DNA from 3 places in the Nocardioides lacus genome. Region 3 is predicted to be linked to each of the others. Evidence: riboswitches for the same ligand, from Rfam matches in the RefSeq annotation. Region 3 holds a riboswitch; each other region holds the start of a gene.
What was found. A riboswitch is a leader RNA that binds a small molecule or an ion and turns the genes downstream of it on or off. The one in region 3 is predicted to bind cyclic di-AMP.
Positions count from the first base shown of each region.

Region 1: it holds a riboswitch for cyclic di-AMP, as region 3 does, so the genes downstream of both, P5P86_RS13740 (transglycosylase family protein) here and P5P86_RS06595 (C40 family peptidase) in region 3, are expected to answer to the same signal.
Region 2: it holds a riboswitch for cyclic di-AMP, as region 3 does, so the genes downstream of both, P5P86_RS08220 (C40 family peptidase) here and P5P86_RS06595 (C40 family peptidase) in region 3, are expected to answer to the same signal.

Region 1 is NZ_CP123620.1:2,900,720-2,910,583, forward strand. It holds gene P5P86_RS13690 (hypothetical protein) at 1-252, opposite strand, end outside; gene P5P86_RS13695 (SRPBCC family protein) at 403-861, shown strand; gene P5P86_RS13700 (hypothetical protein) at 897-1,736, opposite strand; gene P5P86_RS13705 (hypothetical protein) at 1,781-2,098, opposite strand; gene P5P86_RS13710 (TraR/DksA family transcriptional regulator) at 2,148-2,486, opposite strand; gene P5P86_RS13715 (NAD(P)-dependent alcohol dehydrogenase) at 2,537-3,577, opposite strand; gene P5P86_RS13720 (MerR family transcriptional regulator) at 3,702-4,169, opposite strand; gene P5P86_RS13725 (hypothetical protein) at 4,203-4,781, opposite strand; gene P5P86_RS13730 (MFS transporter) at 4,898-6,385, shown strand; gene P5P86_RS13735 (SDR family NAD(P)-dependent oxidoreductase) at 6,410-7,177, opposite strand; gene P5P86_RS13740 (transglycosylase family protein) at 7,262-7,600, opposite strand; cyclic di-AMP (ydaO/yuaA leader) riboswitch at 7,601-7,745, opposite strand; gene P5P86_RS13745 (alpha/beta hydrolase) at 7,832-8,590, opposite strand; gene P5P86_RS13750 (OsmC family peroxiredoxin) at 8,637-9,080, opposite strand; gene P5P86_RS13755 (hypothetical protein) at 9,239-9,412, opposite strand; gene P5P86_RS13760 (LapA family protein) at 9,417-9,864, opposite strand, start outside.
Region 2 is NZ_CP123620.1:1,740,127-1,749,990, forward strand. It holds gene ctaE (aa3-type cytochrome oxidase subunit III) at 1-45, opposite strand, end outside; gene P5P86_RS08185 (putative hexosyltransferase) at 176-1,369, shown strand; gene P5P86_RS08190 (Rv3143 family two-component system response regulator) at 1,394-1,798, shown strand; gene trpD (anthranilate phosphoribosyltransferase) at 1,816-2,847, shown strand; gene P5P86_RS08200 (Lrp/AsnC family transcriptional regulator) at 2,895-3,173, opposite strand; gene P5P86_RS08205 (DEDD exonuclease domain-containing protein) at 3,184-4,977, opposite strand; gene P5P86_RS08210 (NYN domain-containing protein) at 5,051-6,355, shown strand; gene P5P86_RS08215 (hypothetical protein) at 6,439-6,645, shown strand; cyclic di-AMP (ydaO/yuaA leader) riboswitch at 6,814-6,987, shown strand; gene P5P86_RS08220 (C40 family peptidase) at 7,001-7,987, shown strand; gene P5P86_RS08225 (hypothetical protein) at 8,041-9,291, shown strand; gene P5P86_RS08230 (M48 family metallopeptidase) at 9,288-9,864, shown strand, end outside.
Region 3 is NZ_CP123620.1:1,406,498-1,416,361, reverse strand. It holds gene P5P86_RS06625 (type II secretion system F family protein) at 1-199, opposite strand, end outside; gene P5P86_RS06620 (type II secretion system F family protein) at 196-1,047, opposite strand; gene P5P86_RS06615 (TadA family conjugal transfer-associated ATPase) at 1,047-1,781, opposite strand; gene P5P86_RS06610 (hypothetical protein) at 1,688-2,314, opposite strand; gene P5P86_RS06605 (HNH endonuclease signature motif containing protein) at 2,733-3,962, shown strand; gene P5P86_RS06600 (PilZ domain-containing protein) at 4,118-4,732, shown strand; gene P5P86_RS06595 (C40 family peptidase) at 4,761-5,408, opposite strand; cyclic di-AMP (ydaO/yuaA leader) riboswitch at 5,415-5,605, opposite strand; gene P5P86_RS06590 (HAD-IIA family hydrolase) at 5,799-6,602, opposite strand; gene P5P86_RS06585 (sensor histidine kinase) at 6,632-7,849, opposite strand; gene P5P86_RS06580 (response regulator transcription factor) at 7,842-8,537, opposite strand; gene P5P86_RS06575 (hypothetical protein) at 8,582-9,115, opposite strand; gene ligD (non-homologous end-joining DNA ligase) at 9,243-9,864, opposite strand, start outside.

The DNA of each region.
Region 1 (9,864 bases), 1.5 Mb from region 3:
GAGCACGGACACGTGGTGGCCGGAGCGGACGTCGCGTGCGAGCTCCTCGATCGCTGCCTCGTCGGAGGCCTTGAGGCCCCGCTCGCGCAGCTCGCCGCGCAGCCGCTCCTCGACGTCGATCCGCGCGTCGTCGGTGTAGGCGGTCGCCGTCGCGTCGATGGCCTGCTGTACCGCAGCCGCGATGTCTGCGCCCGTTTCTGCGCCCGTTTCTGCGCCGGGCTCGCCGGCTGCCGGATCCAGCTCGAACCTCATGCCTGCACCCTACGGCCGGGCTGGCCCCGCCGGCGCATCGTCCTCGCAGCTCCCGCACCGTCTCGGACACCCTGGTCGAGGCGGCCGTTTCGACACCCGCGGGTTCGGGAACGGGAGCGTGCCCCCACGCCGTACGAACAAGGAGCAGCCATGAGCCAGATCCAGCAGTCCGTCGACGTCGACGTCCCGGTCAGCGTCGCCTACAACCAGTGGACGCAGTTCGAGTCGTTCCCGCAGTTCATGACGGGCGTCGAGTCGATCACGCAGATCGACGACACCCACAACCACTGGGTGACCAACATCGCCGGGGTGAACCGCGAGTTCGACACCGAGGTGACCGAGCAGCACCCCGACGAGCGCGTCGCCTGGCGCAGCGTCGGTGGCGACTCCAAGCACGCCGGCGTGGTGACCTTCCACCGCCTGGACGAGAACTCCACCCGGGTGATGATCCAGATCGACTGGGAGCCCTCGGACCTGGTGGAGAAGATCGGCGCAGCGGTCAACATCGACGACCACCAGGTCAAGAAGGACGCCGAGCGCTTCAAGCAGTTCATCGAGTCGCGGGGCGGCGAGACCGGCGCCTGGCGTGGCGACGTGTCGGCCGGCTGACGCCGCCTCGAGCAACGCGTCGCGGAGCGCCACTGTCAGCCGGTGACAGTGGCGCTCCGCACGTCACCGCCCGCCGGGTGACAGCGCGCGAGGTCGCGGTCGGCGTCGAACAGGTCGATCGTCTGCAGGACCCAGAACGCGCCGAACAGGGCCAGCAGCGCCGTCTCCAGGCCCAGCAGCGCGTAGGTCCAGGCATGCAGGCCGGCGAAGACCAGCACGGCGACCACCATCCCCGCGCCGATCCCCCAGTACGCCGCGTCGAAGCGTGTGCGACTGGGCTCCCTCGCCCCTGCCAGCACCCGCACACCCCAGTCGGTGTTGAGCACCACGACGCCCGCGAAGGGCACGAACGTCGCCACGGCGGCCAGCGCGTGGGCGTGAGCGGCGAACGACCGCCGGTCGAGCAGGATCCAGGCGATGCCCACGACCCAGGCCAGCGCCGTCGCGATCAGCCCGAACAGGCCCCACCGGGTGGGCCAGCCCTCGGCGCGCCGTCTCAGTCCGACCACCAGGACCACGACGTACCCGAGCGCCAGCACCGCCAGGAAGGTCAGCGCGCTGTTCTCGACGGCGGCGACATCGGGATGCCGTCCCGCCTCCGGCGTCGGGACGAACGCGACCATCGGCGCGGAGATCCCGGCCAGGTTGAGCAGCACGTCCTCGGCGTCGGTGAATCCCCGCAGGGCGATCAGACAGACGCCGACGGCTGTCAGCGCGCCGACGAAGACCGGACCGGCCGCGGTGTAGTAGTAGGCGCTGAGGGAGGTCTGCCACCCCGACCGGACGGTCTCGGCACCGACCGAGACCGTCAGGGCCAGCAGCAACGCCAGCAGGGCGAAGCGGACATAGCGGTACGTCGTGACCTCGGCCGACATGTCTTCGACCGTAGCGGCCCGGCCGCTACCTGCCGGCGGTCGTCCTACGGACGGCGGCCCTCGAGCCGCTCACGCCGCTCCTGCAGCCGCTGTTCGGCGGCCTCGGTGTAGGCCAGGCACGGCGCCTCGGCATCGGGATGACGCTGCTTGAGGTGGAAGATCCAGCGATCCATCGCGGCCATGTAGCCGTTGTCGTCGCCGGGGCGGTACGCCGACCAGGCCCGGTCGCCCTTCACCGTGCACGCGGTGCAGCTGATCTTGTAGACGAACTGCTCGTCGACGCCCAGGTCGATCTTCACCCTCGCCAGCGGACCGGCCTCGGTCGCCGCCTTCCGTTCCCGAGCGGATCGGCTCGCCACCATGGTGCACTCCTGTTCGCGCCTGCTCGCGCCTGTTCGCAGCGTTGGGATCCTACGCGGAGGCGCACCGGATGCACGTGCGCGCGGCCGGCCGGGCCTCCAGCCGACCCTCCCCGATGGGGCCGCCACAGACCTCGCAGACGCCGTACGTGCCCGCGTCGAGCCGCGCAACGGCGGCCTCGATCTCGCCGAGTCGGCGCCGGGTCTGGCGTACGAGCGTGTCGACCTGCGAGCGCTCGAAGGCGATGGTCGCACCCTCGGGATCGTGTTCGTCGTCGGCATTGGTGTCGCGCGATGCGGCGACGACGGCGTCGAAGTCGCTGGTCAGGTTCGCCAGCCGGCGCAGCGTCTGCCGCCGCTCGGCGTCGAGACGGTCGCGGGCTCCCTCCATGCTTCCATGGTGACGCGGCACGGAAGGAGCCCGGCGACCATCTCCGGTGCTCAGCGCAGCGTGCTGGCGTCGATGACGAACCGGTAGCGGACGTCGGAGGCGAGCACCCGCTCGTAGGCCTGGTTGATCTTCTCGGCGGGGATCACCTCGATCTCGGCGCCGATGCCGTGCTCGGCGCAGAAGTCGAGCATCTCCTGGGTCTGCGCGATGCCGCCGATCATCGAGCCGGCGAAGGAGCGACGGCCGCCGATGAGCGACATGACGTGCAGGCTGAGCGGCTCGGCCGGGGCCCCGACGTTGACCAGGGTGCCGTCCACGGCCAGCAGGCGCAGGTAGGCGTTGAGGTCGATGCTCGCGCTGACCGTGTTCAGGATCAGGTCGAAGCGCCCCGCCAGCTGCTTGAACGTCTCGCGGTCAGCGGTCGCGTGGTAGTGGTCCGCCCCGAGCCGCAGGCCGTCCTCCTGCTTCTTCAGCGACTGGGAGAGCACCGTCACCTCGGCACCGAGGGCGTGGGCGATCTTGACGGCCAGGTGGCCCAGGCCGCCCAGACCGACGACCGCCACCTTCTTGCCCGGCCCGGCGCCCCAGCGGCGCAGCGGCGAGTACGTCGTGATCCCGGCGCACAGCAACGGAGCGGCGGCCGCGGGGTCGAGGCCGTCGGGCACCGAGAGCACGAAGTCGGCGTCGACGACCACGTGGGTCGAGTAGCCGCCCTGGGTGGTCGTGCCGTCCCTGTCGGTGCCGGCGTAGGTGGGCGTCATGCCCCGGCGGCAGTACTGCTCGTCGCCGTTGCGGCAGTTGGTGCACTCGCCGCAGGAGTTCACCATGCAGCCGACGCCGACCCGGTCACCGACGCGGTGCCGGGTCACGCCGTCGCCGACCTCGGTCACCCGGCCGACGATCTCGTGGCCCGGGACGACCGGGAACGGCTGCGGTCCCCAGTCACCGTTCACGGTGTGGATGTCGGAGTGGCAGATGCCGGCGTACTCGATCTCGATCAGGACATCGTTCGTGCCGACGTCGCGGCGCTCGACGGTTGTCGGTGCCAGCGGCTCTCCGGCGGCGGGTGCGGCGTAGGCGTTGACGCGCATCAACAGACTTTTCCTTTCGGGGTGGGGTGGTCGCGGACGTACGGCGCTCAGGCGCCGTACTCCTCGTCGCTGACGTGCTCGAGCCCGCCTCGGGTGGCCCGGTGGCGGCGGTCGGCGGTGAAGGTCAACGTCTCTCCTCGTTCTTCGTGGTCCTCTTGAGGCGGTCCGCGAGCGCGGACGCCTCGTCCGAGAGCTGTGATGCGCGGGCCTCGTCGCCCGCCTCGAGGGCCTGCCAGTAACCGATCTTGAGCCGGACGTAGCGCTGTCGCAGCGCCACCTGCTCCGCCTCGACCGCCAGCCGCCGCTCCTGCTGCTCCAGCAGGTCGATCTGGTCCCGGGCGGCGGCCGCACCCTGGCCGCCGTTGGCGATGTAGGTCCGCATGTCGCTCACCGACATCCCTGTCGCCGCCAGGCAGGCGACCCACATCACCTGGTCGAGGTCGTCCTCGTCGTAGACCCGGTGCCTGCTGCTCGCGCCGCGGCTGATCGGCGCGATCACGCCGATCGACTCGTAGTAGCGCAGGGTGGTGGCCGGGAGACCGGTCAGCGCGGCCGTCTCCGTGATCGTGTAGCGGTGGCTCCTCGTGCTCACGTCTTCGACCGTAGGAACTTCGAGTACTCGAAGTCAAAGACCCTTCGGCGGGGGTCCGAGCGCGCGGCGGAGTGCCGTGGTCGTCGTCAGGACGCTCCGGCCGGGGGCGGCGACCAGCTGGCAGCCTCTCAGCTCGATCGTGACGACCTCCGCCTCGGCGGTGCCGGGATGGGAGAGGTAGGCGGTGACGCTGCTCCCGTCGTCCATCGGGCAGCTGGAGCGCCCGGGGGCTTGCACCGGGGCGCTGTCCACGGCGGCGACGAGCGCGCGGGCGTGCGCGGCGTCCAGCACGGCGAGCGAGGCCCGGCAGTGGCGGGAGTTCAGCCCGGGGCGCCACAGCAGCTCACCACCACTCGGACGCGGATCGAGCCAGGTCGTGCCCGACGACGGCCCCGCGCCGGAGCCGTGCGTGGCGACGATGCACGTCGGCGGCGCGCCCCGATGTCGCACCACGCGGGTCGCCACCGGTACGGCGGGGGCGACGGCGTACACCGGCACTCCGCGACGCCCGTCGTGGTCGGCACGGAGATGTCGCACACCCGCGGCGGTCCCACCGGCGAGGACCAGCACGGCGGCGAGTACGGCGGCGAGTACGGCGAGACGACGGACCACCGGCCCCGTCTGGCGCGACGGTGGCCCTTTGCACCGCGAAAGTGTGCCCAAGACCACTCCTCGACCGATGTCATCGACGCGTGAGCGTTCCCTGGCGGCAGTTAGCATTGCTAACGATGACGACGAAACCGGCTGCCCCGAAGCTCGATCGACCAGTCGCCCGTCGCACGAGCCGCGAGATCGAGCCGCCGTCCAAGGGTCTGGTGCTGGCGATCTGCTGCTGCAGTCTGCTGATCGTCTCGATGGATGCCACGGCCGTGAACGTGGCCCTGCCCTCCATCCGCGCCGACCTCCACACCGACGTCTCGACGCTGCAGTGGACCATCGACGGCTACACCCTGGCGATCGCGAGCTTCCTGCTCCTGGGCGGCGCCACCGCCGACCGGGTCGGGCGGCGCCGGGTCTTCCAGATCGGCCTGACCGTCTTCGGTCTCGCCTCGCTGCTGTGCAGCCTCGCGCCGAACGTGCAGACACTGGTCGGCGCGCGCGTCCTCCAGGGCATCGGCGGGTCGATGCTCAACCCCGTGGCAATGTCGATCATCACGAACACCTTCACCGACCGCCGCGAGCGGGCTCGCGCCGTGGGCGTCTGGGGCGCCGTGGTGGGGGTGTCGATGGCGTTCGGCCCGCTGGTCGGCGGCCTGCTGACCGAGCACGTGAGCTGGCGCGGCATCTTCTGGATCAACGTCCCGATCGCGCTGGCGGCGGTGATCCTGTGCCACTTCTTCGTGCCCGAGTCGCGGGCCGCTCGGCCGCGCCGGATCGACGGGGTGGGCCAGACGCTCGCGATCGTCTTCCTGGCGAGCCTCGTCTACGCCCTGATCGAGGCGCCCCAGGCCGGCTGGGGGTCACCGCGGATCGTGGTGCTGCTCGCCGTCGCCGTGCTCGCCGCGCTCTGCCTGGTCCTCGTCGAGCGCCGTGTGGCCGAACCGTTCCTCGACCTGCGGTTCTTCCGCAGCGTGCCGTTCGCCTCGGCCACGATCACCGCCCTGATCGCCTTCGCGGCGTACGGCGCCTTCCTCTTCGTCAATGCGCTCTACCTGCAGCAGGTGCGCGGGCTCTCCCCCTTCGACGCCGGCCTGCGGATGCTGCCGCTCGCGCTGACCACGCTGGTCGCCTCGCTCGCCTCCGGCCGGTTGGTCTCCCTGTTCGGCACCCGCCCCTCGCTCGTCTTCGCGGGCACGATGCTCGCGCTGAGCGGCATCAGCCTGACGTTCCTCACCACCGACACCTCCTGGTGGCTGATCGGCACGAGCTACGTCCTGTTCGGGCTGGGCTTCGGTGCCATCAACGCCCCCATCACCAACACCGCTGTCTCGGGCATGCCGGTCTCGCAGGCCGGCGTGGCGGCCGGGGTCGCCTCCACCTGCCGTCAGACCGGCTCGGCGATCGGCGTGGCCCTCGCCGGCACCCTCACCGGCGTCGGGGCCGCGACGAACCTCGGGCCGTCCTTCGCCGCCCACACCCATCCGCTGTGGTGGCTGGTCACCGTGGTCGGCGTCGTCGTGCTGCTGCTCGGTGTCCTCGCGAGCACCGGATGGGCGCAGCGCTCCACCGAGCAGGTCAACCGCCTCCTGGACGAGTCGGCCGAGGCCGCCGCCTGAGGCCGCGGCACCGCGGGCCGGCTGTCACAGACCGACGCTGCCCTGCATGATCCCGCCGTCGATGGTCACCGTCGTCGCCGTCATGTAGGCGGCCTTGCCCGAGGCGAGGAAGACGACGACGTCGGCGATCTCGCGCGGCTCGGCCATCCGACCGAGCGGGATCGCAGCCTCCAGCCGCTTCATCTTCTCCGGGTCGGACTCGGTCGAGGCGTTGATCGGCGTGCTGACCGCACCGGGCGCCACGTTGACCATCCGGATGCCGTGCTCCCCCAGCTCGACGCCGGCCGTCCTGGTGAGCATCCTGATCCCGCCCTTGGACACGCAGTAGGCGATGTTGCCGGGCATGGGCCACTCCTCGTGCACCGAGGAGATGTTGAGGATCAGGCCGCCCTCCCCCTGCGCGATGAACTGCTTCGCGGCGGCCTGGCTGCCGAAGAACGCGCTCTTCATGTTGATCGCCAGGACCTTCTCGAAGTCCTCCTCGCTCGTGTCGAGCAGCCCTGTTCGGGTCTCGATGCCGGCGTTGTTCACCAACACGTCGAGGCGGCCGAAGCTGTCGACCGCCTTCTGGACCATCGCGTGCAGGTCACCCGAGCTGGACACATCCGCCTCGATCCCGACCGCGCGGCCGCCGGCGTCCTCGACCCGCTTGATCAGCGACTCGGTCTCCTCCGGATGGGCGACGTAGTCGATGACGAGGTTGGCGCCCTCGGCGGCGGCTGCCAGCACGATGGCCTCACCGATCCCGCTGTTCCCGCCCGTGACGACGACTGTCTTGCCCTCCAGCAGCATGTCCTCCACCTCTCGCCGGGCGGTCGTCGGTCGACCGCGCCCTGGGACCAGTGCCCACTTCGGGCGGGTCGACCGACGTGAGCCTCAGCGCACGCCGATGCGACTCGAGCACGCCGGCCAGGCGCCCCAGCCCTGATGCGCCTTGATCCGGTTGGCGACCTTGATCTGCTGGTGCTTGCTGGCACGGTGGGGCAGCGAGGCGAAATGACGGCCGCCGTAGGCGCGCCAGGTGCCGGCGCTGATCTGCAGGCCGCCGTAGTAGCCGTTGCCGGTGTTGACGTGCCAGCGGCCGCTGGACTCGCACTCGGCGAGCCGCTGCCAGGTGTGGGCCGTGACGGCCGAGCTGGGAGCGGCCGTGGCCACGACCGGGACGAGCGAGGCCGCCGTCAGGGCAGCCGCTGATACGAGGGTGCGCATGCGCATGGGTGATCTCCTGCGCGCCTGCGGAGTTAGCTGTCGGGTTCGGGCGCAAGATGCCCGGCCGCGCGTGCACGGCTTCACCCCAAGGGTCGTCAGACCCGCGGTTCCTGGGTCCCCCGCTCCTGCCCGAACAGGTCGGTGTCACCGCCGCGCGGGACAGGACTCGGCGTCACGCGGCGGTCGGCCCGGAGGTCCCGGGACGCACCGAGGGTAGGCAGATCGCTCCCGCCAAGGTCAAACTCCGGCCCGGCCGAGCACCTCGAGCAGGCGGGGGAAGACGGCCGAGCCCGGATCGATGACATCGAAGTGATCGGCGTCCGCGAGCGCGTGCAGGCGGGTGTCCGGGTGAGCGCCGGCATAGGAGCTGCCGAGCGCCAGCGGTACGACATCGTCCGCCGTGCCGTGCAGGATCTCCACCGGCGTGGCCGGGGCCGCCAGGCGCACCGGGTCCAGGTCGGCCCGCAGCTCGGGCGGGGTGCCGAGGAACGCCGTCACGGCTCCGCTGCCGAGGTTGTGCCGGTGGGCGAGGACCAGGTCGGCGACCGGAGCCAGGGCGACGGTGAGCACCAGGTCCCTGGCCGGAGCCGCGGCGGCCGACCAGAGCGCCAGGTGGCCGCCGGCGGAGTGGCCGAGGACGACGACGCCGCTCGGGCGATGCCCGATCAGCTCGGGGAGGGCTGCCAGCGCGGCCCGGACGTCGGCGGTCGTGGTGTCGGGGTCGCCCGGGACGCGCCGGTACTCCGGCACCACGACCGACCAGCCGGCCGCGCGCAGCGCGGCGCCGAGCCGGCGGGTGTGCATGCGGTCGGTGGCCGGACGCCAGAAGCCGCCGTGCAGCATCACCAGCAGCGGCCTGTCGCCTCGATCGCCGGGTCCCGCGTGGTCGCGGTCCGCGCGCCAGAGGTCCGCCACCTGGTCGGGTTCGGGGCCGTAGGAGGCCTCGGCGTCGGGCTGGGGGCCGGGCTCGGTGAGGATCGCGGGATCGGCGCTCATGGGGCCCAATCTGTCACGCCGCGACCCTCCGCCGTACCCGCGACGCTCAGCTCTCGAGCGCGGCGTCGAGGGTGATGTCGACACCGGTGAGCGCCTTGCTCACCGGACAGTTGGCCTTGGCCGCCTCGGCCGCCTCCCGGAAGCCGGCCTCGTCGAGGCCGTCCACCTCGCCGCGTACGGCGAGCTTGATCCCGGTGAGCTTGAAGCCACCGGCCGCCTGGTCCGGGCCCAGCGACACGTCCCCCTGGACGTCGAGGGCCTCGGGCGTGCCGCCGCGCTGGGCGATCTCCGCGCTGAGCTGCATCGCGTAACAGGCGGTGTGGGCCGCGGCGATCAGCTCCTCGGGGCTGGTGGCGCCGCCCGCCTCCTCGGCGGCGCGCTTGGGGAAGGACACGTCATAGGTCCCGACGCCGGAGCTGGTCAGCTCGACCTGGCCCGAGCCCTTCTCGAGCGTGCCGTTCCAGGCGGTGCGTGCGGTGCGCGTGGGCATAGCGGCTCCTTCGTGTCATGGCGGTGATGGGCCACCGCGGTGGTCGTCGACCTCGCTGTACCTGATTCGCCCTCCTCCTACACCCGCCGTGCTGCACCAGCCGGCCGACGCTGGCGTGGCGACGGCCAGGGCGCGCTCAGCGGGCGGCCAGGGCGCGCTCAGGGCAGCGGGGCGTCCTCCGCGGCGCGGTTCGAGGGGCACTCGGCGTTGCTGCAGACCCGCTCGTCGGGGGTCCCGTCGGCCTCGGTCACCCGGGTGGGGTCGCCCGCCTCGCGCGGACGCAGGTCGACCGGCGCGCCGCAGAGCTGGCAGGGCTTGGTGTCGGCGTACACGCGATCACGCGGCCCGGCGCCGCTTGGTATCGCGCCTGGCCTCACGCTTGACCCGTCGGCGCAGCTGCCAGATCCGCAGCGTTCCGGCGACGCCGGCCAGGAAGAGACCCGCCACCGTCGCGATCAGCAGCGCCACCGCCAGCGGCGTACGGCCCTGCCAGCCGAGGAACGAGACCGTCACGCTGCGGGTGTTCTGGGCGATGAAGACGATCAGCAGGACGAGGACGACGCCCAGCGCGATGATCGACACCCAGGCGCGACCGGTGCGCGAGGACCGCAGCGGGTCGGGCCGTGCCGGGGGCTCGTGGCCCGGTGCGGTATCGGCCGGGGTGTCGCCGGGAATCGTCCCGGGCGCTCCCGTTCCCGAAGGGCCCGTGGCCGGGTCGGGTTGCACCGGATCGGGGCGCAGCGGGTTCGTCGCGGACGGGTCCGTCGAGGCCGGGTCGCCGGGG
Region 2 (9,864 bases), 330 kb from region 3:
CATCAGCTCGCTGGAGAGCCAGATGATCGTTCCCACGCTGACCATGCTGGGCCGGTCGTGATGCCCGTGCAGACGGGAAGCCGGAAGAGTCGAAACTGTCGCCACGGCGCCATTATGTCGTGACCTCTCGGCGAGGGCACCCCGCCCCCCTCAGTTAAACGATAGTTTTCGGGCCGTGAGGCTCTCCGCGGGCACGTCCGCGCGTACGACGTGGTGGCTCGTGCCGCTCGCGATCTTCGCCCTGACCCGGATCGTCGACGTCTTCGTGATCGCCCACGCGGCGCATGCACAGGTGCCGATGGACGGCTCGTTCGGCATCCATGTCGAGGAGCTCAAGCCCGCGCACCCGGGCTACTGGGCAGCGCTGAGCAACTGGGACGGCCAGTGGTACGAGACCATCGCGCGCCACGGCTACCCGCACGTGCTGCCGGCCAGCGGCCCGGTCCCGCAGACCGCCTGGGCCTTCTACCCGCTCTATCCGTTGATCGTGCGGATGGTGATGCTGGTCACACCGCTCGGGTTCGGTCCGGCGGCGTCGGTCGTCAGCATGGCGTTCGCCGCAGCCGGACTGGCGCTGATCTACCGGGTGGTCCTCGACCGCGCGGACCGCTTCGCCGCGGCGATCACGGTCCTTGGGCTGTGCGTCTTCCCCTCGGCGCCCATCCTGCAGGCCGCCTACACCGAGGGCCTGGCACTGTTCGGCATCGCGCTGCTCATCTGGTGCCTGACGCGTCGCCGGTACGGCGAGGTCTTCGCGGTGCTGCTGCTGCTCGCCCTGACCCGCCCGATCGTGGTCGTCGCGGCGCCGGTGATCGTGGTGCACGGCTGGCGGCACCGGCACGACTCCAGCCCCCGGCAGCGCTGGACCCTCGCCGGGCTGACCGTCGCCTCCGGCGCCCTGGTCCTGCTGTGGCCGGCGGTGACGGGTCTGGTCACCGGCCGCTGGGACGCCTACTTCGCCACGCAGCGAGCCTGGAGCAACCAGCTGAGCCTGCGCAGCAGCTACCTCGGCTGGTTCTTCGGCGGCGCCGATCACGAGACGGCGGTCAGGGCGGTGCTGGTGTTGCTGGTGCTGCTGCTGACCCTCGTCGTACCGGCTGCGCGGGCGTGGCCCCTCGAGCTGCGGGTCTGGGCGATGGCCTACGGGCTCTACCTGGCGCTGACGTTGCGCCCGACCAGCTCCATCGAGCGCTACATGCTGTTGGCGGCGGTGCCGTGGCTGCCGCTGCCGGCACTCGCCCCGGCCGGGACGCAGCGGTGGATCCGGGTGGTGACCATGGGGGTCGTGGCGGCTGTCGGCATCCGGATGCAGGTCGGCTGGGTGGACCACTTCATGATCCCGACCGCTGGTTCCCTGCTGCCGCCGTAGGCCTCTCGCGAGTAGAGTCGCGCCGTGACCGCCTCCGCGAAGCCGCTCAAGGTGCTTGTCTACAGCGACGACGTCAGCGTCCGGAAGCAGGTGATCCTGGCCCTCGGGCGCAGGCCTCACCCCGATCTTCCCGACGTCGAGTACGTCGAGGTAGCCACCGAGCCCATCGTCGTGCAGAACTTCGACGCCGGCACCATCGACCTGGCGATCCTCGACGGCGAGGCTGTGCCCGCCGGCGGCATCGGGGTGGCCAAGCAGATGAAGGACGAGATCGCCTCCTGCCCGCCGATCGTGGTCCTGACCGGGCGACCGCAGGACGCCTGGCTGGCGACCTGGTCGAGGGCCGACGCGGCGGTGTCACAGCCGCTGGACCCGATCGTGCTGGCCGAGACCGTCGTGGGGCTGCTCCGCGCCGGCGTTCCCGCCTGAGCGCGGCTGGGGAGGAGATGTCCACCATCACGTGGCCCGACGTGCTCGGGTCGCTGGTAGCGCGCGTCGATCTCAGCGCCGAGCAGACCGCCTGGGCGATGGGCGAGATCCTCGAGGGCGAGGCCACCGCGTCGCAGATCGCGGGCTTCGCGATCGCGCTGCGGGCCAAGGGTGAGACGTCGCAGGAGCTGGTCGGGCTGGTCTCGGCGATGTACGAGCGCGCCACCCCCATCTCCATCCCGGGCCGGCTGCTCGACATCGTCGGCACCGGGGGCGACCGCTCCATGTCGGTCAACATCTCGACGATGTCGGCGATCGTGGCCGCCGGGGCGGGCGCGAAGGTCGTCAAGCACGGCAACCGCTCCGCCTCGTCCACCTCCGGCTCCGCCGACGTGCTGGAGGCCCTCGGGATCCGGCTGGACCTGCCGGTCCAGCGGGTGGCCGCGCTGGCCGAGGAGGCAGGCATCACGTTCCTCTTCTCGGCTGTCTTCCACCCCGCGATGCGCCACGCCGCCGTCACCCGGCGCGAGCTGGGTGTGGGCACCACCTTCAACTTCCTCGGCCCGCTGTCCAACCCGGCGCATGCCGGAGCGAGCGCGATCGGCTGTGCCGACCTGCGGATGGCCCCGGTGATGGCGGGCGTCTTCGCCGCCCGCGGCACCGACGCCTGGGTCTTCCGTGGCGACGACGGGCTCGACGAGCTGACCACGACGACCACCTCCTCGCTGTGGGCGGTGCGCGGCGGCGAGACCACCCGGCACGAGATCGACCCGGCGCGGCTCGGCATCGGCCGTGCGACGGCCGAGGATCTGCGCGGCGGGGATGCCACGCACAACGCCGACGTCGTACGGCGGCTGCTCGGGGGCGAGCGCGGGCCGGTGCGCGATGCGGTGCTGCTCAACGCCGGCGCCGCCCTAGCGGTCTACGACGACGCCGCCGGCTCGATCGAGGACCGGCTCGCCGCCGGTGTCGAACGGGCCGCGGAGGCGGTGGACTCGGGTGCTGCCGCGGCGGCCCTGGATCGGTGGATCGCCGGCTCGTCGCGCTGACGGCGGGACGCAGGCCCGACTCGACCGGGACGCAGGCCCGACTCGACTCAGTCGAGGCCGAGGGAGAAGGCCGCCTCCAGGTCATGGCGGGAGTAGGTCCGGAAAGCGATGTGCGTCTCGGTGTCGAGGACGCCCGGGACCTTGTTGAGCCGGTCCGCGACGACGGCGGCGATCTCGTCGTGGGTGCGCACCCGGACCAGCACGATCAGGTCGATCGGGCCGGTGACCGAGTAGACCTCGCTGACCCCGTCGATGGCGGCGATCGCCTCGGCGACCTCGGGGATGCTGGCGACCTCGGCGGAGACGTGGACGATGGCGGTGATCACGCACGGCACGTTACCGCGCCAGCGGCACGCCCTGATGGACCGTCGACAGCTCACGACGCTCGTCGAAGGGCACGAGCGTACGGCGGGACTCCTCGACCGCATCGTGCACCGCGAGGTGTCGGGTGGCGCCGGCGACAGGGCAGGTCCACTCCCCGTCGACGTCGATCAGCCGGACCCCGGGCGACTCCAGCCACTTGAGCACCAGCTCGCTCTCCTCGGCGCTCGCCGCGGGGACCGGTCCGGGGGCGGGCAGCACGGTCTCGGCCGAGGCGCACAGCTGGCGGACGTAATCGTGGGCATCGCCGCCCGGTGGCAGTGTTCCCGCGGCGGCGAGCCGGCCGCGTCGGACCACGTGCACCTCCCAGCGTCCGTCGTCGCGGCGGCGGCCGGCGACGATCTGGCCGCACCGGGCCAGCGCCGAGAGCCGTTGGGTGCGCGCCGCGGCCCGCAGGAACGCCGCCAGCCGGTCGCGGTGCACCCCGGCCTCCTCGAACCGCTCCGCTGCCGCCAGTGCCTGCATCCGCTCACTGATCGAGGTGATCACCTCGTCGGGTCGGCGCAGCAGGGTGTCGCGCAGCTGCCTGACCACCGCGGCGTAGGCCTCCTCGTCGGCGCTGCCGTCGCAGGGGGAGAGGCAACGCCCCATCTCGGCGAGCACGCAGGGGGACTTCGACGCCCTGCGCGCCAGCCGGTCCGAGCACTGGCGGACCGGGAAGGTGTCGTGCAGCGCCTGGAGCGCCTTCTCGGCGACCTTCTTCGACGAGAAGGGCCCCAGGTAGTCGGCCTCGTCGTCGAGCACGCGCTTGACCAGGGACAGCCGCGGCCACGGCTCCCGGGTGAGCTTGACGAAGTGCATCCTCTCCGGGAAGCGCGAGCGTCGGTTGTAGCGCGGCTTGTGCTCGGCGATGAGTCGCAGCTCGCGGATCTGTGCCTCCAAGGTGGTGGCGCACTCGATCCCGGTGACGGTGGCGGCCAGGCCGACCATCTCGCCGATCCGGGAGCGGGTCTCGGAGGCGGTGAAGTAGGAGCGCACCCGAGTGCGCAGATCGCGGCTGGTGCCGACGTAGAGGACCCGCTCGCGGTCGTCGCGGAACAGGTAGACCCCTGGTGCGTGCGGCAGCGACTCGGCGAGGTGGCGCTTCTTGCGCTGCGCGGTGGAGACCCGTGCGGAGAACGTCTGGAGCTCCTCCAGGGTGTGCACCCCGAGGCCGCCGAGCCGCTCCATCAGGCCGTGCAGCACGTCGACGGTCGCGCGCGCGTCGGAGAGCGCGCGGTGGTTCGGCGTGGTGCCGGAGCGGAAGACCTGCGCGAGCGAGGACAGCTTGCAGTTGGGCGCGTCGTCGCGGGTGATCACCCGGCGCGCCAGCTTCGCGGTGTCGACCACCTCGAAGGCCGGCCAGGGCCGCTGCTGGCGGGCGGCGAAGTGCTTGAGGAAGCCGACGTCGAAGGGTGCGTTGTGAGCCACCAGCACGCACCCCGCGGCGAACTCCAGGAACGCCGGCAGCGCCGACTCGATCCCTGGCGCATCGGCCACCATGGTGTCGCTGATGCCGGTGAGCACCGCGATGAACGGCGGGATCGCGCTGTGCGGGTTGACCAGTGTCTGGAACTCGCCCAGGATCTCGCCGGCACGGACCTTGACCGCGCCGATCTCGGTGATCATCGACCCGGCCTCGGCCGAGCCGCCGGTGGTCTCCAGGTCGACCACGCAGAACGTCACGTCGCGCAGCTGGCGCCCCAGCTCGTCGAAGCTGCGCTGGGACTCCCAACGCGATCGCGCTGTCGCTGCTGCGGTGCTGCTCATGTCCGTGACCGTAGGACCGAGCACCGACAGTTCCGGGGCGGCGCGCTGTGTCGGCGCACCTATCCTTCACTTCGTGACCACAGCCCCGGGCCCGGTGCCCTCCGTCGCCGAGCTCCCCGAGCCGGTGCGGACGCGGATCGTCGCGCTCAGCGCCGAGGTGCTCCCGCAGGTCCCCGAGCTGCCCGCCACCCTGCGACGGATCGCGGCGTTCGCGCCCGCGCGCCGGGCGCGGGCCGGAGGTACGGCGATCACCGCCGCGCTCGAGGCGGAGCCCGACGCCGAGGAGGGGCTGCGCGAGCGGCTCGCGGTGCAGCTGCGCTCCTCCCGTCCGCGCTACGCCGCGGACCGGTTGCCCTCCGGTGCCGACCCGGCCGAGGCGGCGGCGTTCGCGTGGCTGGTGCGGCCGGTCGGCTGGACCGAGCAGCTCGACGAGGCGCTGCGCGGGCTGCAGACCCGGACCCGGGTCGCCGATCAGGACGTGACCCGCCTGCAGCGCCGGGTGGACCAGCTCGAGCAGGAGCTGCGCGAGGCCCGCGAGCGTCGCCGTACCGACCTCGAGGCGGCCAGGCAGGAGAACCTGCTGCTGCGTCGCCGGTTGGGCGAGGCGCGGGCCGGCGGGCGCGAGGCGCTCGCGGGGGTCGAGGAGACCCTCGCCGTCGCGGAGGCCGCCCGGACCGAGGCCGAGGCTACGGTCGCCGGCCAGGCCCGGGAGCTGCGCCAGCTGCGGGCGCGTGTCGCCCAGCTCGAGGCCGAAGCCGGCGACGAGCGCCGGGCAGCGCGCAGCGAGCGCGAGGAGGCCACGCTGCGCTCGCGGCTACTGCTCGACACCATCATCGACGCCGCCTCCGGACTGCGCCGCGAGCTCGCCCTGCCTCAGGCCAGCGGCACGCCGGGGGAGAGCGTGGAGGCGACGTACGCCGAGGCACCGCCCGGGCCCGCCGGACGCAGTCGCACGGTCGCCAGCCTCGGCGAGTTGGAGGGCTACCTGGCGATGCCCCGGGCGAGGCTCGTCATCGACGGCTACAACGTCACCAAGCAGGCCTGGCCCGCCTCGGCGCTCGACGCGCAGCGGATCCGGCTGATGCAGGCGCTGGCGCCGCTGGTCGCGCGTACCGGTGCCGAGACGACCGTCGTCTTCGACGCCGCAGCCGTGCCCGGTGCCGCTGCCCGTCACCTGGCCGGCGCGCCGCGCGGCGTGCGGGTCGTGTTCAGCCCGGCCGGCGTGATCGCCGACGACGTGATCCGTGAGCTGGTAGCGGCCGAGCCCCCGGGGCGGGTGGTGCTGGTGGTGAGCGACGACCAGGCCGTGGCGCGCGACATCGCGCTCAGCGGCGGCCGGCCGGTGCCGACACCGGTGCTGCTGCAGGCGCTGCGCTGACCGGGGCCGGGGTCGGCATCGCTGCGACACACCGGCCGACCGCCGTACCAAAACTGTCGGTGGTGGCTGCGAACGTCGCCGACATGAGCACGACGATCGATTGCGACACCTGTGTGGTGCGAGGCCTGGAGTGTCACGACTGCGTGGTGACGGTGCTGCTGGGCCTGCCACCCGAGCTGACGATGGAGGACGAGGAGAGGCGGGCGTTGCAGGTGCTCGCCGACGGTGGCCTGGTGCCACCGCTGCGGCTCGTCTCCCCGGTGGAGGGTCCCGCGATCGAGTCGGCCTAGCCGATGCGTGGGGCTCCTGATACGGATGTGACAGGAGTGATGCGTGGGTCAGATTGGATATCGACACACTGTGGAGAGGGATTGGCAAGGCTGTGCCGCCCTCGGTTAAGGTCTAGGTCACTTGGTGCCCGAGGCAGTGGATCACACCGGATCCGCGCGGGTGCCGCGCTGAGTCGTGAGCCACATCGGGGTGGATCACGAGCCGGGGAACCATCGACGGCCTGGCCGTCATCTGGGGTGAATCTCCCGCAAGGCACGTCCGAGGTGGACGTGAGGAGTGGGAGTAGGGCATGTCGTGCCCGAATCCGTCAGCTCACCCGGTAGGCGTACGACAGACAAGGGAGAACGCCCGCTCGTGCTGAACGGTCGGAACCGCCTCATCGCTGGTATCGCGACGCTCGCCGTCGCCGGAGTCGTGGGGATCCTGCCCTCGACCTCCGCCCACGCGACCCCCTCCATCAAGGACGTCCAGGCACAGGTCGACGACCTCTACCAGCAGGCTGACGCCGCCGGTGAGAAGTACGACGCCGCGAACGTCCGGCTCAAGCAGCTGCGCAGCGAGCTCTCCGACCTCCAGGCCGACCAGAAGCGCCAGGACAAGGCGCTCAGCGGTGTGCGCGACCAGGTCCGCGACTCGGTGATGCGTCAGTTCGAGGGCTCGAACATGTCCGCCGTGGGCCAGGTCGTCGTCAGCGACGACCCCAAGGCGTTCCTTGCCGGGCTGTCCACCATGTCCGCCTACGACGGCATCCAGGACAGCCTGCTCACCGACTACTCCCACCAGGTGCAGGCGCTCGAGCTGCGCCAGCAGGCGACAGCGAAGCGCGCCGCCGACGTCACCGCCACCCAGGCCCAGCTCAAGGCGGCCAAGGCGACGATCGACGACAAGCTGGCCGAGGCCAAGAAGGTCCTCGACGGCCTGCAGGCCAAGCAGCGCGAGGCACTGCTCTCCCGCGATTCGACGCGGGTCTCGACCGACGACATCGCTGCCACGGGCAGCGCCGCCACGGCGATCTCCTACGCGATGGCGCAGGTCGGCAAGGCCTACGTCTACGGCGCGGCCGGGCCGAACGCGTTCGACTGCTCCGGCCTGACCATGCGCGCCTGGGGCGCCGCGGGCGTCTCGCTGCCGCACTCCTCGGCCGCGCAGTACAACTCCGGTCGTCACATCGCCGCCTCCGACCTGCAGCCCGGCGACCTGGTCTTCTACTACCACCCGATCAGCCACGTCGGCATGTACATCGGCAACGGCCTGATCGTGAACGCCGAGAACCCGAGCGTGGGCGTCAAGGTCACCGGTCTGTACTCCATGCCCTACGTGGGCGCCGTCCGCCCGGGCTGACCCGCACCAACCCCGACCACCTCACCTGGGTCGGGTCTGATTGACTCGGCGCCATGACCACGGACCGCCGCTCCTCGCGAGTGGCGGTCCGCGTCGTCGTGGCGGCTGTCGTCGTGCTGGCGGTGGCCCTCGGCGTGCTCGCCTGGCGGCTGCACGGCCGGGACACCTACGTGGTGCCCGCAGGAGCCGCCCGTTCGGGCCGGCCGGCGGCCGAGCAACCGGGTGAGGCGGCGGCCGCGTTGAACGCCCTGCAGCGAGCGGTGCGCGACGCTCGGCCCGACCAGGTCCAGGGCACGGCCGCTCGGACGGCCGTGGCCAACGCGGTGGCGCTGCGGGTGCAGGACTTCACCGCACGCTACGTCGCGCAGGACGGTGCGGTGGCGCGCGACGGCTCGTGGAGTGCCGACGTCGCGATCACCTGGCGGTTCGGCGGCGTCGACGCCTCGACCGCCTCGACGGACGTGAGCGCTACCTTCGCCCCGGCCGGCGACGACGGCGGCGGCCGTGTCGAGGTGACAGGCTTCGGTGCCGGTGAGGGGCGGCTGCCGTTGTGGCTCGCCGGCCCCGTGCAGGTCCGGCGTACGGAGGACGCGACGGTGGTGCTCGCCGGCAGCGGTGTGGCCGCGCAGCGGCGCGCGGCGCGGTACGGCACGCTGGCGGACCGCGCCGTCGCGGCGGTACGCAAGGTGCTGCCCTGGCCACACCCCGACCTGGTCCTGGAGGTGCCGTCCGACGAGGCCGGCCTGGAGCGCATGATGGGTGCTGCGAGCGGCACCTACCACGGCGTCGCCGCGGTGACCGCCAGCGTCGACGGCAGCGCCAGCGGCCCCGTGCACGTGCTGGTGAACCCGCAGGTGATCGGTGGCCTCAACACCCAGGGCGCGCAGATCGTGCTCAGTCACGAGGCGACGCATGCGGCGACCGACGTGGCCACCAACCAGACCCTCCCCCCGTGGCTGCTGGAGGGCTTCGCCGACTACGTCGCGCTGCGCGACGTCACGCTGCCCCTGTCCACGACCGCCCGCCAGATCATCGCCGAGGTGCGCACGGACGGTGCGCCGGCGCACCTGCCGGGCTCGGCCGAGTTCAACGACCAGTCGGAGTCCTTCGGCGCCGAGTACGAGGCGGCCTGGCTGGCCTGCCGGCTGCTGGCCCGGCTGGGCGGCGAGCAGGCCCTGGTCCACCTGTACGACGACGTCCGCGGCGGTGCCGGCCTGGACGCGACGATGCGCCGCCAGTTCGGCTTCGGGCTCACCGACTTCACCACGCAGTGGCGCCGGGAGCTGCAGGGGCTCGCCCGGTGATCACCGTGCGGCGGCTCTCGCTCGCCATGGCAGCCGGGGGAGCGGTGGCCTTCGTCGTGCTCGCCGTCGTGCTGGTGCCCTGGCACCCCTACCCGGGCGGCCGGCTGCACCCGCCCAGCGCCCAGAGCGTCTTCACCCCGGCGCAGATCGAGCGCGCCACGGCGTACTCCCACGCGGCGCGCTGGCTGGGCCGCAGCAGCCTGGTCGTCTCGGTGCTGGTCGCCTGCCTGCTGGGCTTCACCCGCTTCGGACGGGCCGTGGACGCGCGGCTGCGCGGCCCGTGGTGGCTGCGGACCACGGTGCTGGTGGTGCTGGTGACGGTCCTCGGCCGGATCGTCACCCTGCCCTTCGACATCGCGCTGCAGCACCAGCAACTGCGCTACGGGCTGTCACGGCAGAGCTGGGCGTCGTACCTCTCCGACCTGGGGATCGGGACCGGCGTCACCGTGGTGGCCACGGCGATCGCGGTGGTGGTGCTGCTCGGCATCGCACGACGCTGGCAGCGGGCGTGGCCCGCGATCGCCGGCGTCGTGATCGCCGCGCTGGTGCTGCTCGGCTCCTTCGTCTACCCGG
Region 3 (9,864 bases):
CCGCACCGACCACGGGTGGCAGCGCGGGGGCTGAGGTCGTCGCTGCGATCGCCCGGGGATCGGCGCCGACGTCGCGGAGGTAGGGCAGGACACGCACCGCGAACTGCGGGCGCCGGATCGCCGCGATCCTCGCCGCCACCAGCAGGATCGCGCCGCCGCCGAGCGCACCGAGCGCGGCCCCCACGACCTCAGCGCTCACCGCAGGATCCTCCGCTCGGTCGGCAGCCGGCCGATCCGCAGCATCACGCGGTAGGCGATCAGGCAGGCCGCCGCTCCACCGGCCAGGACGACCACGCCCGCCGCCGAGGAGTAGCGCTGGATCACGTCCGGCTGGAAGGAGAGGAAGAGCAGCACCAGCCACGGCGCCGCCACGGCGAGGCGAGCGCCGTTCACCGCCCAGGCCTGGCGTGACTCGAGCTCGGCCCGGGTGCGCGACTCGGCCCGCAGGTACGACGACAGGTTGCGCAGGAGCCGGCCGAGCTCACCGCCCCCTACCTCGCGCGCGATGCGCAAGCCCTCCACCACCCGGTCGCCGACGGGGTCGGCGAGGCAGTCCTTGAGTCGGTCGAGGCAGTCACCGAAGCGGCCCGAGACCTGGTAGTCGAGGGCGAACTGCTCGAACGGCTCGCGCAACGCCGCCGGCCCGCGCACCGCCAGTCCCGCCAGCGACTCGGGCAGGGACAGCCCCGCGCGGACGGCCGAGGCCAGATTGTCGACCGCCTCGGGCCAGACCTCCGCGAACTCGCGCTGGCGACGCCGCGCCCGCCCGGCCAGCACCCCGACGGGCAGGTAGCCGGCCAGGAGGGCGAAGACCACCGCGACCGGCGGCGTACGGGTCAGGATCTCGCCGGCCAGCAACGCCACCAGGGCGCAGGCGAGGCACAGGGCCCACACGCTCGCCGACGAGACGCCTGCGAGACCGGCTCGCGCCAGCAGCGCCTCGGTGCGCTCGGCTCGTCGCGGGCCGCGTGCGGCTCGCGGCACGGCAACCACCGACCAGCACAGCAACAGGCCCACGCCGAGGCCGAGGCCGACCACGGCACCCATCAGCCGGCCCTGTTGAGCAGGGCGTGGAGGTCGACCCCCACGCGCTCGTACCGCTCGGGTCGCGGAGGCATCCCGCTCGCCCGGCGCAGCTCCGTGCCGTGCCGCTCGAAGATCGACGCCGTCTCGATGACGTCGTTCTCCACCCGCCCCGGTACGGCGACGATCTCGTTGACCCGCCGCACGCCGCGCGCGTCCATCCCGAGGTGGACCACCAGGTCGACGCTCGCCGCGACGGTCGGGATGACGAACCGGGGGCTGATGTTCTCCCCCGCCAGCAGCGGCAGTGTGCACATCTTGACCAGCGCCTCGCGACCGCTGTTGGCATGCAGCGTGCACATGCCGGGGATGCCGCTGTTGAGCGCGAGGAGCAGGTCGAGGCACTCCTCGGCCCTGACCTCACCCACGATGATCCTGCTCGGCCGCATCCGCAGCGTCTCCTTGACCAGGTCGCGCAGTCGCACCTCGCCGGTGCCCTCGAGCCCGGCTTGCCGGGTCTGCAACGCCACCCAGTCCGGGTGCGGGAAGCGCAACTCCCAGACCTCCTCCGCACTGATCACCCGGTCCCCGCCGGGGATCGCGGCTGCCAGGCAGTTGAGCAGGGTCGTCTTGCCTGCCTGGGTCCCGCCGGCGAGCAGGATGTTCAGCCCCGCACGCACGCTGGCCTCCAGGAAGGCGGCAGCCGAGGCGGAGAGGCTGCCGAGCGCGACCAGGTCCGCCAGCCGCGCGGCGCGCATCGAGAACTTGCGGATGTTGACCGCCGCGAAGCCACGCGAGATGCCGTCCAGCACCACGTGCAAGCGATGCCGCCCGGCATCGTCGCGTCGACGAACGGCGTCGAGCGGTCGAGATGCCGGCCTGACGCCTTCAGCATCCGCTCCACCAGATCGGTGACCTGCTGCGGATCCAGGACCAGGTTGGTCAGCTCGTGGCGCCCCCGCCGCGCCACGAACACCCGCGAAGGATCGTTGATCCAGACCTCTTCGACCTCCGCATCGTCGAGATAGGGCTGCAACGGCCCGAACCCGGACAGCCGCGCGACCAGCTCGGCCACCACGGCGGCCGGATCGCCGACCGGCTGGACCGCCCCCGTCAGCGACCGCTCGTCGTGCGCACGCACCACCGCCTCGGCCAGGCGGCGCACGACCCCGAGGTCGCGCTGCGGATCGACCGCCTCCTGCCGGACGGCCGCGCGCAGTTGCGCGTCGAGCAGCTCGACGACCTGTCCGTCGACAGGCCTGACGCTCTCGACAAAAGATGTCGACTCCATGGCCGGACTCCGTTCCCGAGTGAGGACTCCAGTCGCAGCACCGTACGTCGCGGTGTGCTGCCTGGACAGGCCTGGTCCAGACAACTGTGGACAACCCACGTCGAGGCGTCAGTTTCGACGGGTTGAGACGTCACCTTCTGCGGGTCGAGCGGTCACTTTCGGTCCGCCTCGATCCTTGAAGGCGGCCGTTGCTTCGGGTTGGCCTGAGGAAACGAAAAGCGTGGGCCAGTACCAGCGTGGCCCGGTGTCTTGGCCGGGTTGAGTGCCTTGAGCACAGTTGCGTCGGGCCACCATGGCCGTGATCCAGTACGACGAGATCTCCGCCGAACGCGTTTGTTGAAAGAGGGTTGACCACACACATCCGACCACCTAGGCTTCGAACATGCGTTCGAACTGATCTCTCTCGGTGGTGGTCCTCATGCATCAGATCCAGGCGACACTCGCCACGATCGCTGCTGCCCTCGACCAGGCCACGGACGCGAACCCGGTCTTCCTGGGAACGAATGAGAAGAAGGAAGCGCTCGCCGCGCTGATGCGGTCCCGGACGCGGCTGGAGGAGCTGTACCTGCGCGTGGTCGCCTCCGCCGACGATGTGGCCGCCGAGGTCGGTGCCCGCGATGTCGCAGCCTGGCTGATCGCCCAGCACCGGGTCGAGAGTCCCGCCGCGCACGCCACGCTACGTCTCGCCCAGGAGTTGGAGGGTCGGCCGGTGGTCCGGGCAAGGCTCGCACAGGGTCGGTTCAGTCTCGAGCACGCCCGCGTCATCCTCCGTGGACTCGACGACCTGCCCGACGACCTACCCGCCGAGGTCCTCGCCCAGGCAGAGGTCACCCTGTGCGACCTCGCGAGTGAGCACCGGCCCAAGAACCTACGCCGCCTCACCACGCATCTGTTAGAGGTCATCGCCCCCGACATTGCCGAAGCCGCCGAAGCCGCAGCGATCCACCGGCTCGAGGAACAGGCCCAAGCGAGAGCGACGTTGTCGATCACCGACCAAGGCGACGGCATGACGAGGATCCACGGCATCGTGCCCGAGGTCGTGGGTCATCGGTTGCGGACCTACCTGCAGGCCTACACCCAACCCCGCATCGCCGCCCTGGAAGCCGACGGCAGAGTCCAACCCCGCAGCCGGCTCCTCGCCCACGCCTTCGCCCAACTCCTGGAGAACACCGACCCCACCCGACTCCCCGCCCACGGCGGCGACGCCACCACCGTCATCGTCACCATGACCCTGGACCAGCTACAGGCCGACCTCGGTGTCGCATGGCTCGACGACGGCACCCCCATCAGCACCGGCGAAACCCGCCGCCTGGCCTGCACCGCGGGCATCATCCCCGCCGTCCTCGGCGGCAACTCCGAACCCCTCGACCTGGGCCGCACCCGACGACTCTTCACCCCAACCCAGCGCAAAGCCCTCGCCCTACGAGACAAACACTGCCGTGCAGAAGGCTGCACCGTCCCCGCACCCTGGTGCGACGCCCACCACGACCAACCCTGGTCAACCGGCGGCCACACCAACCTCGCCCACGGATCCCTCCTCTGCGGACACCACCACAGACGCGCCCACGACCCCACCTACGCGACGATCAGGCTCCCCGACGGCCGATACCGCTTCCAACACCGGCGTTCGGCGGTTCAGAGACGGTGACCGGCCCTAAGCCGGCAGAAATGTGCACGCGATTGCCAGTACCGCCACGGAAAGCGTGGTTCTCCTGGCACGATGTCGCAGTGACTCCCAGGATATCCAGCTCGCCTTCGCGGGTGGCGGCTCCGGAACCGCGGGTCCCGGCCGATCAGAAGGGCATGCACTCGCCCGACGTCAACCAGCCGGTCCTGCTGCGCGGCGAGAGCGGCGAGTTCGCCAGCCGGGTGGAGGGGATCACCGAGGGTGCGTTGATCTTGGCCCGCCCGTTCGGGCTTCCCCTCGACACCGACCTGGACATCGGCCGGCCGTTCGAGGTGCAGTGGACCTCGGCGGTGGGTCTCTACGCACAGTCGGTGCGGGTCACCGAGCGCGCCATCGACGGCAAGGTCCGGATCTGGCACGCGGAGCCGATCAGCAAGGTCCGGGTGACCAACCGGCGCGCCCACGTGCGGGTGTCGGTGGCGCTGCCGCTGATCCTGGAGTACGGCGAGGAGAAGTTCGAGGCGTCGCTGCTCGACGTGAGCGAGGCGGCCCTGCGCTGCCAGATGCCGCAGCCGCTGCCGACGCCGGAGGAGGGCGAGGAGCCGAGCCTGCGGGCCCACTTCAACCTCGGCGGCGCCGAGTTCGCCCTCGACGGCGACCTCTTCCGCAGCACCCCCAAGCGCGACATCACCGAGCTGGTGATCACGCTCCCGCCCGACGAGCGGACCCGCTCGGCACTGCGGCGGGCGGTCTTCGCCGAGCAGATCCGGGCGCGTCAGCTCTCGCGCTGACAGCGTCCGGACCCGCCGGCGGGCGCGCTCAGGAGAGCCGCAGCGTGCCGGGGAACCAGCCGTTGGTCCAGATCGCTTCCTTGCGCACGTCGGCGCCGGAGTACGGCGCGTGGATGATGATGCGGCGACCGTGGCTCCAGCCGTCGAAGATGCCCACGTGGTAGACGTGACCACCCGAGGTGAAGAACACCAGGTCGCCGCGCCGCATGTGCGCACGGGAGATGTGGCGCACCGCGCCGGACTGAGCCGCCGCCGTCCGCGGGAGGTGCAGTCCGACCGCGCGGAACGAGTAGAGCATCAGACCGGAGCAGTCGAAAGAGGTCGGGCCGGTGGCACCCCAGCGGTAGGGGTCGCCCTGCTGCCGGGCGGCGACGTGCAGCGCGCGTCCCACCCGGTGGTTGCGCCGGACCTTCCGCCGGTGCTCGATGCGCAGCTTGCGCTCGTGCTTGGTCAGGCGCGGCTTGGCGCTCGGGGTGACGACCGCGGCCTTGGAGGTGGCCGTGGCGGCACCGTCCGCCGGTGCACTCGCCGGTGCACTCGCCGGGGCCGCGGCGGGCAGGGTGAAACTCGACAGGCTGGTGGTCGGGGCGCCGACGGCGTGGGCGCCGACGGCCGGAAGGGCGATAAGGCCGGCACAGGCGGTCGCGGCCATGGTGGTGCGAATGAAGTTGGGCATGCGTGGGTGTCCTTCCCACGCCTGCGAGGTGAGCTGTCGGGTTCGGGCGAGAAGGTGCCCGGCCGACGTCCTGGAACTGCGAGACGTCCGGCTTCACCCCGAGCGGCACGCCGGTGGTCCGGCGCCGCCGCGTGGAACGTTGGGTCCCCCGCTCCTGCCCCTGGGTGATCGTCTTACGGAACCGGCTCCGGAAGGGGCAGGACTCGGCGTGTGCCGGGGCCGGTGCTTGCTGGCGCAAACGATCAAGACGGTAGGCATACCAATCAGCGGAAATCCAAACAGGGTGCCGCTGATTCAGTGACGCAGGTCACACGCTAAGCGTGAATCCTCAACTTGAATGCGATTCAAATCACGCGGTTCCGCCTCGACAGCCGGTTCGGTCGCGCCGTCTCAGTCGGCTTTCGGCGGGTGCACCAGGGGGATCAGATCCTTGACCGAGTCGACCACGGTGGTCGGTCGGTACGGGAACCCCTCGACCTGGTCGGCTCGGGTGGAACCGGTCAGCACCAGGAAGGTCCGCAGGCCGGCCTCGAGCCCGCTGATCACGTCGGTGTCCATCCGATCGCCGATCATCGCGGTGGTCTCGGAGTGCGCCTCGATCCGGTTCAGGGCGGTGCGCATCATCAGCGGGTTCGGCTTGCCCACGAAGTACGGCGTGCGCCCCGTCGCGGTCGAGATCAGCGCCGCCACCGAGCCGGTCGCCGGCAGGGTGCCGTGCTGCGAGGGCCCGGACGGGTCCGGATTCGTCGCGATGAAGCGCGCGCCGCCCTCGATCAGCCGGATCGCGCGGGTGATCGCCTCGAAGGAGTAGGTGCGGGTCTCCCCCAGCACCACGTAGTCGGGCCTGCGGTCGGTCATCACGTAGCCCACGTCGTGCAGCGCCGTGGTCAGGCCGGCCTCGCCGACGACGTATGCCGAGCCACCGGGGCGCTGGTCGGCCAGGAACTTCGCCGTGGCCAGCGCCGAGGTCCAGATCGCGTCCTCGGGCACGTCGATGCCGCTTCCGAGCAGCCGGGCGCGCAGGTCGCGCTGGGTGAAGATCGAGTTGTTGGTCAGGACGAGGAAGCGGCGGCCGGTGGCCTTGAGCGCCTCGATGAAGTCGGCGGCCCCGGGCAGGGGCACCTCCTCGTGGACGAGCACCCCGTCCATGTCGGTCAGCCAGGTCTCGATCGGCCGGTGGGTACCACTCGTCATGTCCCCATCCTGTCGCATCAAGGGCCGGTTCAGCGCCTGGGGAGCACGATCTCCACGCCGTCGGCGGCGTACTCGCCCTCGAGCCGGCCGCCCAGGGCGGTTGCGACGGCCCGGGCCCGTGCCATCGGCGCGCCGCCCGTCCTGCGCTCCGATCGGGCGGACGCTGCCCGCACGGTGATGCGCAGGTGCGCCTCGGTGCCCACGGCGAAGCCGATCCGGACGGCGCCCCTGCTGCGGTGGACCACGTCGACCAGGAGCAGCTCGAGGATCTGCTCCACCGGACCGGGCGTGTACGTCGTCGCGGCGCCGCCCTCGATCTGCGCTGTCAGCTCCCGGCCGTGTGCGTCGAGCTCGTCGGCCCAACGCTGGGCGACCTGACCGGCGAGCGCCTCGAGGGGAAGGGTGGCCCCCGCCACCAACGCGCGGCCTCGCGCCGCCGCGATCAGCTCGCCGGTGACCTCGTCGAGCTGGTCCACCCGTCGCAACGAGCGGGCCAGCGCGGTGGCGACATGCTCGGGCAGGTCGTCGCGGACCGCCGCCTCCTCCAGCTCCCAGCGCAGTCCGGTCAGCGGCGTGCGCAGCGCGTGCGAGGCTCGGCGGGCGAACTCGTCCTCCCCGGCCAACCGGTCCTGCAGCTGCTGCGCACTGGCATCGAGCGCTTCGGCTAGCGCGCGCACCTCGGGAGCACCGCGCCGCGGCAGGTCGAGCTCGAACCGGCCCCTGCGGAGCGACGAGGCCGCCCTTGCCAGTCGACGGAACGGCCGGGTGTACCACCCGGCGAGGAGCAGACCCACCAACGTCGCCACCACCACCGTCATCAGCAGCAGGAGCACCAGGTCCGACCGGCTCTGCCACGCGGTGGCACGGACGACCCCGGCATCCTCGCTGAGCAGCACGTACCCGCCGTCGGCGGTGCGGGCCGCCGACCACACGTCGGCACTGCCGGGGTCCGTGTCCAGGGAGCCGGTGTAGCCCGACCCACGGACCTCGACGTCGGGGCCGGTAGCCGGGTGGTAGCGGATCGCCACATCGGGTCCGGCGATGGGCCGCAACAGGGACGGGTCGACGATCCCGCCCGAGGAGAGCCGCTGGTCGAGGAGTGCGGCGAGCACCAGCACGTCTCGATGCCCCGCCTCGCCATCGTGGGAGCGCACCGAGCGTTCCACCGACCAGGTGCGCAGCAGGTAGCCAGCCGGCACCAGGACGAGGACCAGGGCGAGAAGGAGAAGGACGAGCCTTCTAAGCATCCGAGGGGCTGCCCTCGAGGCGGAACCCCACGCCGCGGACGGCGACCACCCGGTCGGCCACACCGGCCGACTCCAGCTTGCTGCGCAACCGCCCGATCGTGACGTCGAGCGTCTTGGTCGAGCCGAACCAGTTCTCGTCCCAGACCTCGGCCATCAGCCGCTCGCGGGGGACGACCTTGTCCCGAGCGTGGGCCAGCACGGCCAGCACCTCGAACTCCTTGCCGGTCAGCGGCACCTCCCGGTCGTCGACATAGACCCGGTGGGCGGCGACGTCGATCCGCAGCCCGCCCTCGGCGCCGGGGACCGCTCGGACACCGGTACGGCGCAGCAGCGCGCGCACCCGGGCCTGCAGCTCGGCCAGTCCGAACGGCTTGGCGAGGTAGTCGTCAGCGCCGTAGTCGAGCCCGACCACCCGGTCCAGCTCACCGGCCCGGGCCGTGACGATCATGATGCCGCCGTCGTACCCGGCCGAGCGAGCCTCCCGGCACACGTCCAGACCGTCCATGTCGCCCAGCCCGAGATCGAGGATGACCACGTCGGGCGTGATCTCGGTGCGTCCGTCGAGCGCCTCGAGCGCAGCGGCGCCGGTCTGGACCCAGCTGACGTCGTAGCCCTCGCGCTCGAGGGTGCGCACGAGGGGGAAGGCGATGTCCTCCTCGTCCTCGACGACCAGCACACGATGAACCACGGGAGAAGGATAGAGGTCACGGCTCGACCCGGCAGGATAAGTCCTCACGCGGCCCGGCGCGGTGTGCGCCGGCGCCTGGTCCGTCCGGCCGCGATCAGCACCGCCGCGGCGATGACCATCACCGGCACGACCGGCAGCAGGACCCGCTCCAGCAGCGAGCCGGAGCCGAGGAACGGGTAGCCCAGATAGGCCACCCGCACCACCGCGCGCTCCACGTCGGGTCCGCTGGTGGGCAGCTGCCAGGGATCGACGCCGGCGTCGCTCGCGGTGAGGGCGCCGAGCAGGTCGCGCGCCTCCACCTCGCGGGTCACCCGGACCCCGCGGTCGTACGGCGCGGGCGGCCGGAACGTGATCACGTCCCCGACACGCAGCTGGCCGACCGCTGCCTGCGTGGAGAGCAGCAGCGTGCCGCGATCGGCCTTGCCGGCCAGGTCGTGGCCGGCGACCACCGAAGGCTGCACCCCCAGCAGCGCCTGGACGCCGAGAAGCACCACCGCCACCACGATCACCAGCCCGCCGGCCACCAGCCAGCCACGGGCCGAAGCGGCCCGCCGGTGCGGAACGGTGGAGATCTCCACGCCGCCGACGCTAGGTCGGCGCTCCGCCGGCCGCCACCCCGTCGGATCCACGCCGGTCCTACAAGCTCGCCACGGGGTCGCCACGCCGCGGTAACACTGCTCCCACCGCCGCTGCGAAGCGACGGGTCTAGTCCGCGCCGAAGAGATCCCCGTGCTCCCGCATGCGATCCAGCACGTCCTCGAAGCGCAGCTGCTCCAGGCCGAGGGGGTCCTCGGCGCCGCCCTCCACCTCGGCCCAGGTGACGGGAGCTGCGACGGTCGGCTGCTCGCGTCCGCGCAGCGAGTAGGGGCACACGGTCGTCTTCGACCCTGCGTTCTGCGACCAGTCCAGGAAGACCTTGCCCGTACGCCGGCTCTTGGTCATCGTCGCGGTGACCAGCTTCGGGTGCTCGCGCTGCAGCTCCTCGGCCACCTCCTTGGCCAGGGCGGAGGACTCCTCGCTGGGCAGGACGGCGGGAAGCCGGGCGTAGAGGTGCAGTCCCTTGCTACCGCTGAGCACCGGCGTGCTGGCCAGTCCGCGGCCGACCAGGAGCTCGCGCGCCAGCAACGCCACCTGGCAGCACTCGTGCAGGCCGGCCGGCTCGCCGGGATCGAGATCGATGACGATCCGGTCCGCCCCCAGCGGCTCGCCGTCCGCGGAGACCCGCCACTGGTGCACGTGCAGCTCCAGCGCGGCCAGGTTGACCAGCCAGGTGAGGGTGGCCAGGTCGTCGACGATCGGGAAGGTGAGCAGGCCGTCCTTGCCGCTG